DNA from 2 places in the Vibrio crassostreae genome. Region 2 is predicted to be linked to the other one. Evidence: riboswitches for the same ligand, from Rfam matches in the RefSeq annotation. Region 2 holds a riboswitch; the other holds the start of a gene.
What was found. Region 2 has a riboswitch for thiamine pyrophosphate ahead of thiC (phosphomethylpyrimidine synthase ThiC). Riboswitches for the same ligand answer to the same signal wherever they lie in the genome.
Positions count from the first base shown of each region.

Region 1: another riboswitch for thiamine pyrophosphate. It lies ahead of thiD (bifunctional hydroxymethylpyrimidine kinase/phosphomethylpyrimidine kinase); the one in region 2 lies ahead of thiC (phosphomethylpyrimidine synthase ThiC).

Region 1 is NZ_AP025477.1:1,055,040-1,062,565, reverse strand. Features, by position in the region: gene OC193_RS20555 (DUF4382 domain-containing protein) at 383-1,408, shown strand; gene OC193_RS20550 (helix-turn-helix domain-containing protein) at 1,582-2,310, shown strand; gene OC193_RS20545 (DMT family transporter) at 2,396-3,313, shown strand; TPP riboswitch at 3,459-3,570, shown strand; gene thiD (bifunctional hydroxymethylpyrimidine kinase/phosphomethylpyrimidine kinase) at 3,667-4,560, shown strand; gene OC193_RS20535 (ABC transporter ATP-binding protein) at 4,550-5,308, shown strand; gene OC193_RS20530 (ABC transporter permease) at 5,301-6,116, shown strand; gene OC193_RS20525 (ABC transporter substrate-binding protein) at 6,236-7,192, shown strand; gene tenA (thiaminase II) at 7,201-7,526, shown strand, end outside.
Region 2 is NZ_AP025476.1:3,409,323-3,416,848, reverse strand. Features, by position in the region: rRNA gene OC193_RS15435 (23S ribosomal RNA) at 1-351, shown strand, start outside; rRNA gene rrf (5S ribosomal RNA) at 484-599, shown strand; tRNA gene OC193_RS15425 (tRNA-Asp) at 667-743, shown strand; tRNA gene OC193_RS15420 (tRNA-Trp) at 804-880, shown strand; gene OC193_RS15415 (multicopper oxidase family protein) at 1,215-2,597, shown strand; gene crcB (fluoride efflux transporter CrcB) at 2,698-3,081, shown strand; TPP riboswitch at 3,144-3,242, shown strand; gene thiC (phosphomethylpyrimidine synthase ThiC) at 3,372-5,321, shown strand; gene OC193_RS15400 (thiamine phosphate synthase) at 5,321-6,613, shown strand; gene OC193_RS15395 (HesA/MoeB/ThiF family protein) at 6,603-7,385, shown strand; gene thiS (sulfur carrier protein ThiS) at 7,382-7,526, shown strand, end outside.

The DNA.
Region 1 (7,526 bases), on a different replicon from region 2:
ATTCAATGAAAAGGTCGTTTAAGTTCAGCAATAGGCTGTCTTGACGGCCTTTTTTGATCTTGGTAGTAGTTTGGGGCTTTGGTTGAGTTGCTTTCAATTATCTTATCTGACTCCATACACACCGACTATTTCAACACAATTGACAGCAATCTTGCCAAATATGTGCGACTACTGACAATTTACTTACTAGACTTAATTAACCTATGTGCGACCTGATATGTGCATCTTGATGAGCAGAGTTTTTGGATGAAGAAAGCCTTAAGTAATAGGGCTAACCGATTTTGGCCATAAGCGCGGTTTATCTATGAGCCACATTAAGGAAATGAATAAGAGGGCAACAAACTAAGCCCTTTATTGAGCAGTGATTTATAGGAAGCTAGTTATGAAGTATTTAAAGGAAACCGCTTTAGCGAGCCTTGTGCTGGCTGGGCTTGTTGGTTGTGGTGGTGATTCAGGTTCATCAAGCAGCACGACACCCATTACCTTAAGCGTGAGTGATGCGCCCATTGATGATGTTAAAGACGTCACCGTGACATTCAGTAAGGTCGCTTTACTTCCTCAAGGGGGAGGTTCGCCAATGATATATGATGTGTATAAAACGGACGAAAACGGCGATTACGTTGATGAAAATGGCGATCCTTTGCCAGATGGTGAGGATCCGATTCCATTAAGTGTGAATTTGCTGGATTACCAAGGCAGCGATGCACTTCCTTTGATTGAAAATGAGGTCATTCCGGTAGGCAGCTATAAGTTGTGTGTGTTTGCCAATGATGGCGATCATCCAACAGATCCATCTTACGTGATAGAAAACGATGATACGACCCGTGAGTTAACGGTGAAAGGTGAAGGCGCGTGTCCGCAAGGTGTGGGAAAAGAAGATAAAGCTGGCGTACTTTACTTTAATAACTCATTTAATGTGAACGAACAGAGTAACGACTTTGTTGTCGAGTTCGATCTTCGACGCGGCCTAAAGAACAGTTCGACTTACCCTGATTACACTATTCAAAGAACGTCTGTAAGCCTTATCAATACGGTTGAGACGGGAAATATTGAAGGCACTGTTGCTCTTTCTACTTATGACACTTGTAACGGTGGTGATAATACATTTGTTCAGTCGATCTACTTGTATGAAGGTAATGTTGAACAAGCTGACATGGCTCCAATTGGCGGCAGTGATGAAGTGAAACCGGTAACTTCAGCGTCAGTGACAATGAATGAAGCACAGACGAACTATGAGTTCTCACTGGGCTTCATTGACCCAGGTACTTACTCATTGGGTTATACCTGTACTGCGCAACATGACAGTGGTGAAGATAATGCTGATCCGGTTGCTGATGGTTTTGAAATCTATGATGTTCAAAACGGCGTGCAAGTAACGGTTGGTCAAGATAGCCAAGTGTCATTCTAAGCTTGATGTGAATGACGATTTTTAATAAAAACGGTCTCTTATTTAGAGGCCGTTTTTGATCATGTCACCTAGCTCGCATGAATTTGATGAGTATTGAGTGTGACTCTAGGGAAGTGATAATGTAACGTTGTGTCTCTTACTTTAACCTAGCGAAATGTACTCCGGCGTTGCTCATGAAATCTAGCTTAAGCATTCGATCTTACACCAAGCAATTTAATACCCATGCTCATGATGACCATCATCAACTGGTATTGCCGATCCAAGGGAGTATCAACCTTGAGATGGTTGGATATGTCGGCAAAGTGGCCGTAGGTGAATGCGTGGTGATTCCGGTAACCACAGCGCATGCCTTTAAGGCGGATGAAGCAGCACGGTTTATTGTCGCAGATATGGCAGAGTTACCGCAGCACTTGTTAGAGCATGAGCTCTCGGTTTTCACGATAACACCACCTTTGATGAGCTTCTTACTGTTCGTTGAGAAGCAGCTGGAATATCAAGTAGACAGTGGCATTGAATCGTCTATCTTGGATGTGTTTTCACTGCTTTTAGAACAACAAGAAGTAAGCAAGAGCATCGACCCTCGAATTCGTGCGGTACAAAGGCTGATAGCGGATAATTACACACAACCGTTATCCATATCACAACTTGCAGAAACGGCCTGTTTGAGTCCCACTCAATTTAAAAAACGCTTCAAAGAATGCCTGGGTATCAGTGCGCTTAAATACATCACTCGATATCGTATGGAGAAAGCTCAAGCCTTGTTAACCCACACAGATTTACCTGTTCAATTGATCGCTGAAAATGTGGGATATAGTGATGTTTCTGCTTTCAGTCGCCGCTTCTCTCAGCACTTTGGGATGTCTCCAAGGGCGTTTTTAGGCTCAATGAAAGACAGTCTTTAGAAACAACAATAGCGTCCTTTCGGCAAACTAACTTTTATCAATCTTCATTATTATCTATTTCACAACTGAAAATTGGGTAATAGAAATGAATCTTGCCATCAATCGCGTCAACGAATTCCAAACGGGCACTTTATCCATCTTGTTTGCTTCCATTTTATGGGGCACGACAGGCACCGCCGCAAGTTTTGCGCCTGATCTAAGCCCATTAGCGATTGGTGCTTTCTCTATGGGTGTCGGCGGCCTAATGCAAGCGGGCTTGGCGTATCGAAAGATTTTATCTTCACTTGATAAGCTTTTGCTCAACAAAAAGCTGTTAGCGGCGAGTGCACTGGCTTTAGCGATCTATCCTTTGGCTTTCTACTCTTCGATGAAATTATCGGGTGTCGCAATAGGCACGGTGGTGTCGATTGCTACCGCACCTTTCTTTTCTGCGCTGCTAGAGTGTCTGATTAGCAAAAACAATAATATCAACAAACGTTGGCTCACTAGCTTTGCGATTGGTGTCGTGGGTATTGGGTTGTTGGTATTTTCAGAATCATCATCGGAGAGTGACTCTGGCGACGACCTGAAGCTTTTGGGGATTGGATTAGGTTTGGTGGCAGGCCTGTGCTATGCCATTTATTCTTGGGCGACAAAGGCACTGATCGATAAAGGGATTAAGTCACAAGCGGCGATGGGCAGTATTTTTGGCCTCGGTGCGATGCTGTTGTTGCCAACGCTCTGGTTTACAGGGAATAACCTGTTCGCATCGAATACCAATATATTGGTCGTGAGTTACTTGGCGTTAATTCCTCAATGCATGGGTTATATCGCCTTCAGTTTTGGCCTGCGACATGTCACCGCGAGCAGTGCCAACTTGATTACCTTGCTTGAACCAGTTGTTGCCGCGGTACTTGCCGTGTGTATTGTTGGAGAGTTGATTCCATCGGCAGGATGGTTAGGTATGTTCCTGATTGTGCTGTGCTTGTTTATCCAGTCACAACCAACTCAAGAGCAGCGCTAAGCATTTGTCTAATCGCTAGTCTAAGCACTTGTTTAGGCACTTGTTTCAGAGTGAGTGAAGAAAGCTAAATTGAATTTTATTCATGCGTGAATCTTATAAATGAATAAAATCAGTATCTCAGTTGTGAGAGTGCTGTTACTATCGCTATCAATAGTCGGGGGGCATATACCTTATTTGGTGTTTGCTGAGATCGTTAATCGAGACCCGTTGAACCTGATTCAGTTAATACTGGCGTAGGGAACTATAAGCACTCGATCTACGTCTGCACCCATGAAAGCTTTCATGAGCCTAATGCGACTTCTCCTTCGATCAGTGTTCGTTCTCCTACGTCTTGTAAGATAGTAGGAGCGACAATGACACACAGTTCTATTTCAAAAGACTTAACTCCAAAAGCCTCAACATTACAGCACTCTGCTGATGGTTTGATTCGCACGAATACTCCGATTGTTTTGACGATCGCTGGATCTGACAGCGGCGGTGGTGCAGGGATCCAAGCTGATATCAAAGCCATGTCTGCAACGGGTAGTTTCGCTTGTTCGGTGATTACCGCTATTACATCTCAGAACACACAAGGCGTGTCAGCCATTTTTCCAATCCCACTTGAGCATGTCGCTAGCCAACTAGACGCAGTATTTACCGATTTGAATATCGTGGCAGTAAAAGTCGGTATGTTGGCGGATTCGCAAATCATTAAAGTCGTTGCGGACAAAATTAAGCAATACCAGCCTAAGCACTTAGTGATTGATCCTGTAATGGTTGCAACCAGTGGTGACCTTCTTTTAGAAAACGCTGCCATTACTACGCTAAAGCAAGAGCTGATTCCGTTGGCAGATATCATTACCCCGAACTTGCCAGAAGGCGCAGCACTTACGGGTAAACCGGTACCTGAAAGCGAAGCTGAAATGCAGGATATGATTGAAGACCTGCGCGCTTTAGGTGCTAAAGCGATACTGCTAAAAGGCGGTCACTTGGAGAAAGATGAAAACAGTAACGACTTACTGATTCTACCAACCACATCTGCTGTGATTAGCGCGAAGCGTTTTCCGACCAAAAACACCCATGGCACGGGTTGTACGCTCTCTTCTGCCATTGCTTCTTTCTTAGCGCAAGGCAACACGCTTCCAGAGGCTGTCGACCTAGGAAAACAATACATTTCTCGCGCGATTGCTCATGCTGATGAGTTGCAAGTCGGTCAAGGTCATGGCCCTGTCAATCACTTCTTCGCTGGACATGGCAATGTCCGTTAATACGGTTGGTGTTCAACTCAGCAATGCCTCCTTACGCTATAACGACAGTGAGCACGCGACCTTGTCTGGGTTGTCGCTTAGCTTAAACGCAGGTAAGTGGACGGTATTGTTGGGTCGAAGTGGCTGCGGAAAAACCACGGTATTGCGTTATCTGGCAGGCTTACTGGACGATAGGGTGGAGTGGCAGGGCACATTGGCAACGTCTGATGAATTACCTTTAACGGATCGCATCGCTTACATGGCGCAGCAAGATTTGTTACTGCCGTGGCTATCGGTCATCGACAATGTTTGCCTGAGTCATCGTTTTCAAAATCCAGCTTCTGACAAAGCACTGCAAACCAATCAAGCACTCGAGTTGCTCGCTGCGGTTGGTTTGGCTGATTATGCGAATGCGATGCCGGATCAGTTGTCTGGTGGTATGCGTCAACGTGTTGCTTTGGCTCGCACCTTAATGCAAGACAAACCAGTGGTGCTGATGGATGAGCCGTTCTCTGCGCTGGATGCGGTAACGAGACACAAGTTACAGACCTTAGCGTGTGAACTGTTAAGGGATAAAACCGTTGTCCTGATCACCCATGATCCACAAGAAGCGGTGCGTTTGGCGGATAACTTGTATGTGTTGCAAGGCACACCGGCGAGTGCTCACTCTTTATCTGTGCCTCACACGTCAACGCCACGAGTGCTCGATGGTGAGTGTGCCGAGTTGCAACAGGCGATCTTAGACCAGTTGGAGCGTGATTATGAATGATCTAACGCGAAGCGAAGCTGTGACTCGTTCAACTAACGCGCAGGCTAGCACAACATATCCTCGCCAAATGAACCCTGTTATGCGTTTGGTCATCAGCAGTGCTGTGATTCTTGGTTTGTGGCAAATGGTGGTGGTTATCTTTGAGATGCCAAGCTTCATTCTGCCGGCTCCCGCAGAAGTCTTCCTCAAGCTGATTGAACGCTACGATGTGTTGCTCAAACACACTTGGGTGACTGCGCAAGAGATCTTACTTGGGCTATTGCTAGGTTTGTCTATGGGGCTGTTTTTCGCCTTGCAGATGTTGATGTTTGATCCATTGAAACGTTGGCTATTGCCTATCTTAATTGCTAGCCAAGCGATCCCCGTGTTTGCGATTGCTCCAGTATTGATGCTGTGGCTTGGCTATGGCATCGCGTCAAAAGTGGTGATGGCGGCGATCATTATCTTCTTCCCTGTGACGACCTGTTGTTACGACGGCTTGCGTAATACACCGACAGGCTATCTCGATCTTGCTAAGACGATGGGTGCATCGAAATGGCAATTGTTGCGTTATATCCAACTGCCTGCTGCATTGCCAACACTGGCGTCTGGTATTCGTGTGGCTGTGGTGATTGCCCCAATTGGCGCGGTTGTCGGTGAGTGGGTGGGTTCAAGTGAAGGGCTGGGTTACCTAATGCTGCAAGCCAACGCACGCATGATCATTGATGAGATGTTTGCTGCCTTATTCATCTTGGCGGTGCTGTCTATCTCGCTCTATTTCATCACAGATAAATTACTTAAAAAAGCTATCCCTTGGGAGAACCAGTGATGGTTAGCTCAATAACTCTTTGTTTAATAAAGCTTCGCTCAAGGCTATTTATCTAAACAAACCTAGTTAAAAATTAGATCGATACACACAATAATAATATTCAAAAGGAAAGGTTAACTATGAAAAATACCAAATTGGTAGGTGCAGTGGCACTGCTTGCTTCATTGGTTTCAGGTCATGCTCTAGCGGACTCTGAACAAAAGAAACTGACATTGATGTTGGATTGGTTTGTGAACCCGAACCATGGCCCGATTGTGATCGCTCAAGAGCGTGGCTACTTTGCTGAGCAAGGCTTAGAGGTTGAAATTCAAGAACCAGCTGACCCAAGCACGCCAGCAAAATTGGTTGCGGCAGGTAAGGTCGATTTAGCGGTAACTTACCAACCAAGTTTAACTATGGATGTGGCAGCGGGTCTTCCTTTGGTTCGTGCATCAACCCTTATCGCGACGCCACTGAACACACTAATGGTACTGGATAATGGCAAGAACGATTCGTTAGCGGATCTGAAAGGCAAAAAGATCGGTATCGCGATTGCGGGTAACGAAGAAGCGACTATCGGCACCATGCTAGCACAAGAAAATGTTGCGTTTACAGACGTGCAAACCATCAATGTCGGTTGGGCACTTTCATCTTCATTGGCATCAGGCAAGGTAGATGCAATTTGGGGTGGCTTACGTAACTTCGAAACCAACCAACTGGCACTTGAAGGCTTTAAAGCAAAAGCATTCTTCCCAGAAGAGCACGGTGTGCCAGCTTACGATGAGCTTATCTTTGTTGCGAACGCAAAGCAGCACGATGATGAAGCGATCAAAGCGTTCAACAAAGCATTGGAACAAGCAACAACTTACATTGTGAATCACCCACAAGAGTCATGGAGCGAGTTTGTGGCGTATTCACCAGATACGTTGAATAACGAGCTTAACCAACGCGCATGGAATGACACGCTGACTCGTTTTGCACTTCGCCCTTCTGCTGTTGACCTAAAGCGTTACGACGATTACGCACAGTTCATGTTCGACAAAGGTATTATTAAATCACTACCAAAAGCCGCTGACTACGTGCCGACTTTTGACTAAGGAATCTCATGAAATACCAAGACTTAATCCAAGCCTGTCAGCAAGATTGGCAAGACTACACTGAGCATGATTTTGTTAAAATGCTGGCAAACGGCACACTCGCTCAGCCTTGTTTTCTACATTATTTGAAGCAAGATTTCCTGTTCTTAAAACAGTATGCTCGCGCTTATGCATTGGCGATTTACAAGGCAAAAACACTGGCTGATATGCGTCGTGCACTGCCAAGTGTTCATGCTTTATTAGATTCAGAAATCTCTCACCACGTTACCTACTGTGGTCAATGGGGCTTAACGGAATCTGATTTGGAAAACGAGCCAGAAGATTTCGGAACAGT
Region 2 (7,526 bases):
TTCGCCATTTAAAGTGGTACGCGAGCTGGGTTTAGAACGTCGTGAGACAGTTCGGTCCCTATCTGCCGTGGGCGTTGGAAAATTGAAAGGGGCTGCTCCTAGTACGAGAGGACCGGAGTGGACGAACCTCTGGTGTTCGGGTTGTCATGCCAATGGCATTGCCCGGTAGCTAAGTTCGGAATCGATAACCGCTGAAAGCATCTAAGCGGGAAGCGAGCCTTGAGATGAGTTTTCCCTGGCGCTATAAGCGTCCTAAAGGGTTGTCGTAGACTACGACGTTGATAGGCAGGGTGTGTAAGTGCTGCGAGGCATTGAGCTAACCTGTACTAATTGCCCGTGAGGCTTAACCATACAACACCCAAGGGGTTTTGTGGACTCAAAGAAATACCAAACGCTTGAATGAGTTTGAAGAGACTTTTAAATCAGTTTTCCAGATTATTTTGCCTTCAGTTTTTTAAAAACTGAAAGTAAAAGCAAAATTTGCTTGGCGACCATAGCATTGTGGACCCACCTGATTCCATGCCGAACTCAGAAGTGAAACACAATAGCGCCGATGGTAGTGTGGGGCTTCCCCATGTGAGAGTAGGACATCGCCAGGCTTTAAATTAAATCTTTAGGTTGACCAACCTGGAGATATGGACGCTCACTTAGTGAGTTGACCACTGCGGAGTGGTAGTTCAGTTGGTTAGAATACCGGCCTGTCACGCCGGGGGTCGCGGGTTCGAGTCCCGTCCACTCCGCCACTTATTCGATAACCTCGCCTAGTGCGAGGTTTTTTCGAATCTGAAGTAGTAAAAAGTTTTAGGGGTGTAGCTCCAATTGGCAGAGCAGCGGATTCCAAATCCGCGTGTTGGGAGTTCGAATCTCTCCACCCCTGCCATATCAAAGCCTCAGCAGAAATGCTGGGGCTTTTTTATATCTGTTGCTTCTACGAAGCAATGTTGTGAGCAGAGTAGCCAGCCCGGTCTAATCTCCGGAGTACCGGCCCAGTCCACCCCTGTCATATTTAAGGCTCTAGCAGAAATGCTAGAGCCTTTTTGCTTTCTATTTATTCGACAATTCCTATCTTTAACAGAACCTAGCCTGAAAAGTGTAAGTGCTTACTTATCTCAGCTTCTTTTATAAACAATCGACAGCACAAACCATACTTCTTTATGAGAATTATTCTCAATATTTTGTTACATTTTGGTCGTTATTACTAAAAGGCAACAAATATGGATATTTCCCGTCGTAAGTTTATTCAATCATCTCTCGCTATATCTGCACTAACCGTCCTACCAGCTTGCTCAATGAAGCGGTCTGTTGATGAGCAAGGAAAGTTCGTTTATGACTTAACAGCTGAGCCTTCAACCGCTGAGTTGGTGAAGGGATTTAGTACTAATGTTTTAGCCTTTAATGGACAGACTCCAGCGCCGATTATTCGCTGTCGACAAGGCGAAAAGGTAACGATTCGATTTACCAACAAGCTATTAGAACCGACCACAATTCATTGGCATGGCCTGAGAATTCCGATTGAAATGGACGGGGTTCCTTTCTTAAGTCAGCCTCCGATTATGCCCGGTGAAACGTTTGTCTATGAGTTCACGCCACCAGATGCGGGTACATTCTGGTATCACCCACACATGAACAGTGTTAAGCAACTTGGTATGGGCTTGGTCGGGCTTATTATTGTCGAAGAGAGTGCGGCAGTTCAGTTCGATGAAGAGCATGCTCTGATGCTTAAACATTGGCATATCGACAAACAAGGTCAGTGGAAAGACTTGATGATCCCTCGCCTCAGCGCTCGTATGGGCACGCCAGGAGAGTGGAGTAGCGTTAATGGAGTACATGAACCTATCTATAAATTGAAGCAGCATGCAACGACTCGGCTGCGTATCGCTAATGTTGATAACACGATTACCTATCCTATAGCCATTGAGGGGGCTGAAGCATGGGTCATTGCTATTGATGGTAACCCTGTAAAGACACCTTATAAGCTGACTCAACACAAGATTGGCCCAGGTATGCGTGTCGATCTCGGGCTGATTGCTCCCAAGGCGGGGGAGCGAGTGAGTGTCCTTCAAATGAAAGGGCGTTTTCCTTTTTCCTTGTGTGAGTTTGAGGCTGTTGATTCAACGTTAATCGAAGGCCAAACACTTCCTTTATTGCCCCTCAATCCTGTGCCTAACTTAAATCTCGCTAATGCAGAAGAAATCGATTTTGTGTTTGAGTGGGAAGGGGCGGTATCACCGGTATCTAAAGATGGGAAGTCGATGCCTAAGTTTTGGCTTACGAATAAACGTGCGTGGGAGGGAATGAGTAAAGACAGTGTTCCAGACCCGTTGGCGACTTTGGAGTTAGGTAAAACTTATATATTCGACCTCAAGAACGTCACTCAGTACCATCACCCAATTCATATTCATGGTCATACATTCACTGTATTGGAACTTGATGGTAAAAAAATAGAAGAGCCCTTCCATACCGATACTGTGTTACTTGGAAAAAACGGCCGTGCTAAAGCTGCATTTGTTGCAGACAACCCAGGACGTTGGATGTACCACTGTCATGTCATTGAGCACATGAAAACGGGACTAATGGGATATATTGAAGTTAAGTGACACCTGTAACGTTTAATTTTTGCGCATGCATTCTAAGTTTCTACCCTCGCTTTTATCGGCGGTAAAGCTAGAATATAGGGACTGTTATTTGGGAGGATTCATGGGTCAGTTATCTATTTTAGGTTTTATTGCCATTGGTGGCGCATTCGGTGCTTGTTCGCGCTATTTGATTTCAGAGTTATGTGTGGTGATGCTCGGGCGTGGTTTTCCTTATGGTACGCTAACCGTTAACGTGATCGGCTCTTTGATTATGGGCTTGCTCATTGCCGCATTCGAGAATGAGATGATTGCGACGGAGCCATGGAGACAGATCATTGGCCTCGGTTTCCTTGGAGCATTGACTACGTTCTCTACATTTTCGATGGATAACGTGCTTCTTATGCAGCAGGGCGCTTTCTTTAAGATGGGGCTCAATGTGCTGCTCAACGTGGTTCTCAGTATCTCAGCTGCATGGATCGGCTTCCAACTTTTGATAAAGTCTTAAAACTTTCTTACGATTTGTTAACAACTCGGCTTGGTTTATCCAAGCCGTTTTTATATACTCGATCGAACTTGTCGGAGTGCCATATGGCTGAGACCGTTAACTCGGGATCCGTTGAACCTGATCAGGCTAGTACCTGCGAAGGGAACAAGAGTAGATATCTAACTAGAATCCTTCTAGAGATCTATCTCCAGATCACAACTGTATTTCTTACCGTGATCCCTCTTGTAGCATCTAATCCGTCAAGCATTTTTATCCCTATAAATAATGGCTAAAAGCCAAGGAAAAATGCTATGTCGAGTCGTAAACAAGCAAGACTGGAAGCGAAGAATTTCATCGATTCTTTATCCGTACAACCTTATCCAAATTCAAAAAAAGCTTACATACAAGGTTCTCGAGAGGATATTCAAGTTCCTGTACGAGAAATTTCACTCGCAGATAGCCTTGTTGGTGGTACCAAAAAAGAGCCTGTATTCGAACCTAATGAGCCTATTCATGTCTACGACACCTCCGGTGTTTATACCGATCCTACGCATGAAATAGACCTTTATAGCGGCCTTCCTAAGTTGCGAGAGCAATGGATTGAAGAGCGTGGTGATACGGAATTGCTTGATGATGTAAGCTCTGTTTACACCAAAGAACGTTTAGAAGATGAAACCCTAGACGACCTTCGTTACGGAAACCTGCCTCGAATTCGTCGCGCTACTGGCGACCAATGTGTTACTCAGCTGCACTATGCTCGTCAGGGTATTATCACACCTGAAATGGAGTACATTGCCATACGTGAGAACATGGGACGTCAGAAGTTCGCTGATGAGCAGCTTAACCATCAACACCCTGGCCATAACTTTGGTGCAAACCTGCCGAAAGAAATCACTCCTGAGTTCGTGCGTAAAGAGGTTGCTGAAGGTCGAGCTATTATCCCTTCAAACATCAACCACCCAGAATCAGAACCGATGATTATTGGTCGAAACTTCTTAGTGAAAGTGAACGCCAATATCGGTAACTCTTCAGTAAGCTCTTCAATTGAAGAAGAAGTTGAGAAGTTAGTATGGTCAACCCGCTGGGGCGGCGATACCGTAATGGACCTCTCTACTGGCCGTAATATCCACGAGACTCGCGAATGGATCCTGCGTAACAGCCCAGTGCCAATTGGTACGGTTCCTATGTATCAGGCGCTTGAGAAAGTGAATGGCGTAGCCGAAGACCTTAACTGGGAAGTGATGCGCGATACCTTGATTGAACAAGCAGAGCAGGGCGTTGATTACTTCACTATCCATGCAGGTTTACTGCTTCGTTACGTACCTATGACGGCTAAACGTGTGACTGGTATTGTCTCTCGTGGTGGATCTATTATCGCGAAATGGTGTCTTGCACATCATCAAGAAAGCTTCTTATACACACACTTCCGCGAGATCTGTGAGATCTGTGCGAAGTATGATGTCGCTCTGTCACTGGGTGACGGCCTACGTCCAGGCTCTATTGCAGATGCCAACGATGAGGCTCAATTCTCGGAGTTACGTACTCTAGGTGAGTTAACCAAAGTAGCTTGGGAATACGACGTTCAGGTGATCATTGAAGGCCCTGGACATGTACCTATGCATCTTATCAAAGAGAACATGGACGAGCAGTTGGAGCACTGCCATGAAGCGCCTTTCTATACATTAGGCCCGCTGACTACAGATATCGCACCGGGTTATGACCACATTACCTCTGGAATTGGCGCGGCGATGATTGGTTGGTACGGTTGTGCGATGCTTTGTTATGTAACGCCTAAAGAGCATTTGGGCTTACCCAATAAAGAAGATGTTAAGACTGGCTTGATTACTTACAAGCTGGCAGCACATGCTGCAGACTTGGCAAAAGGGCACCCGGGCGCACAAATCCGAGATAATGCATTATCTAAAGCTCGTTTTGAATTCCGCTGGGAAGACCAATTTAATCTAGCTTTAGACCCAGAAACAGCACGTTCTTTCCACGATGAAACCCTGCCACAAGAGTCGGGCAAGGTTGCTCACTTCTGCTCTATGTGTGGACCTAAGTTCTGCTCGATGAAGATTTCTCAAGAAGTTCGAGAGTATGCGAAAGACACAGAACAAGTAGCCGCAGATCAGGCTATAGAGATTAAGATGCTAGATAACCCGTTGGAGGGAATGCGTCAAAAATCACAAGAGTTCCGTGATACTGGCTCTGAACTTTATCACCCTGCTGTAGGCGCAAAAGAAGCTCAATTAGAGGAATAATGACAGTGAAGATTCTCATCCCATCTCAATACATCGAGTTAACGGGGGAGGTTCAAAACTGTCTATTGGTTGCTAAACGACAAGGTTTAGCAACTGATGCAGTTGAGTTGGGTGTAAGCCCAACTCGATACTTCTCTATCGTTGATGCTCAACAGGCACTATCTATTGGCTTTGCTCATGATGTTGATTCATTGGCGGAGTGTCAGTTAGCGCAACTGAAGCATGTTGTTGATTACAGTAATTCAGTCGCGTTAACCGATGTTTGTGCTGCTTTGACTCAAGCTTCGAACACAGTCTATATCGGAGTCTCCGATGATTCAGCTGTACTGGATATCTGGTCACACTTAGATGCTAATCGCGTTATCAAGAGTGACACTACAGCTCATCAAGAATTAGATAGTCGTGGCCACTTTGCTTGGTTACTTACTTTATTGGCGTTGGAATTTCCATTGGAAGACGCGCTGGTTTTAGCTCGCGCTGCATCGAATGTTTCACGTGGAACATGGCCTGCACATTATCGAGATTTTCCTATCCCTATCCTTGAAGACGAGCGACTGAATATCAGCGTTGGTTGGGCCAACCAAGGGACATCACTTTCTTTCCCTGAGTTAACAAAGAATAGCCTCGGCTTATACCCGGTTGTTGATGACGTTGAGTGGATAGAAAGGTTGCTTAAACTTGGGACTAACACTGTCCAACTGCGTATTAAGAACCCTCAACAAGCCGACTTAGAGCAACAAGTCGCACGATCGATCGAACTTGGTCGAGAACATAACGCTCAGGTTTTTATTAATGATTACTGGCAGCTTGCACTTAAGCACGGTGCTTTTGGTGTGCACCTTGGGCAAGAGGATATTGAAGAATCAAACCTTTCCCAACTGAGCCAAGCGGGTATTAAGATCGGTCTATCGACTCATGGTTATTATGAGTTGCTGCGCATCGTCCAAATCAATCCAAGCTACATTGCACTAGGCCATATATTTCCGACCACAACGAAACAGATGCCATCGAAGCCTCAAGGTTTGGTGCGTTTATCTCTGTACCAACAGCTAATTGATACCATCCCATACACAGAAGAACTTACTGGTTATCCGACGGTTGCTATTGGTGGTATTGACCAATCGACAGCTGCGCAGGTTTGGGATTGTGGTGTATCGAGCTTAGCGGTTGTACGTGCGATTACATTAGCGAAAGAACTACAAGAAGTGATCGAGTTCTTCGATGATCTGATGGCTCCTAGGTCTTTAATGACGAGTAAAGAGGTTATGAGGGAGCCTAGCTATGTTGAGTGACTTTGAGTTCATTCGTTACCAACGACAAATTGCATTACCTGAGGTTGGTGAGCAAGGGCAACGAAACCTGTTAAACAGCCATGTTTTGGTGATTGGTTGCGGCGGTTTGGGTAATGCCGCTGTTCTTTATCTTGTAGCTTCTGGTGTGGGAAGAATTGTGTTGGTCGATGATGATTGTGTTGATTCGTCCAACCTACAGAGACAGGTAGCGTTCAAGGAGAGCCAATTAGGTTCACCTAAGGTCGAAGCACTTAAACAACAACTGAATGAACTCAATGACCGCAGCCAAGTAAGAACCATCAATCAACGAATGAGTGAAAGCCAACTTGAATTAGAAGTCATGTTGGCTGATCTCGTGTTGGATTGTACTGATAATTTCGCGTCACGCCAGCAGGTTAACCGAGCTTGCTTCAAAGCTAATACACCTTTGATTTCGGGTTCTGCAATCGGATGGAAAGGTCAATTTATTGTCTTTGATTATCAGAACCAGAAAGGGTGCTATCACTGCCTTTTCCCGTTTGAGCACCACCCACAAACAACGCGTTGTAGTGATAGCGGCATCATTGGTCCAGTGGTCGGTACTATAGGTAACCTTCAAGCGCTTGCTGCTATTCAGCGTATTAGCGGTGGCGAGTTTAAAGTCGTAACGCATCAGCTAAAGCTGTTCGATGGCCAGACCATGAACTGGCAAAACCTAATGGTCACTCAAGATAGCGAATGTCCGGTTTGCAACACAACGGCGATCCAACACCTACAAGAAGAAGCACAATGAGCCACATAACTATTTCTATAAACGAGCAACCAGAGCAGGTTGCGCAATCGTCGTCTCTTTCAGACATCATCCAAGTACTATCGCTACCTGATTTGGGTTGTGTATTTGCTATCAATAATGCGGTTGTACCACGCAGTCAAT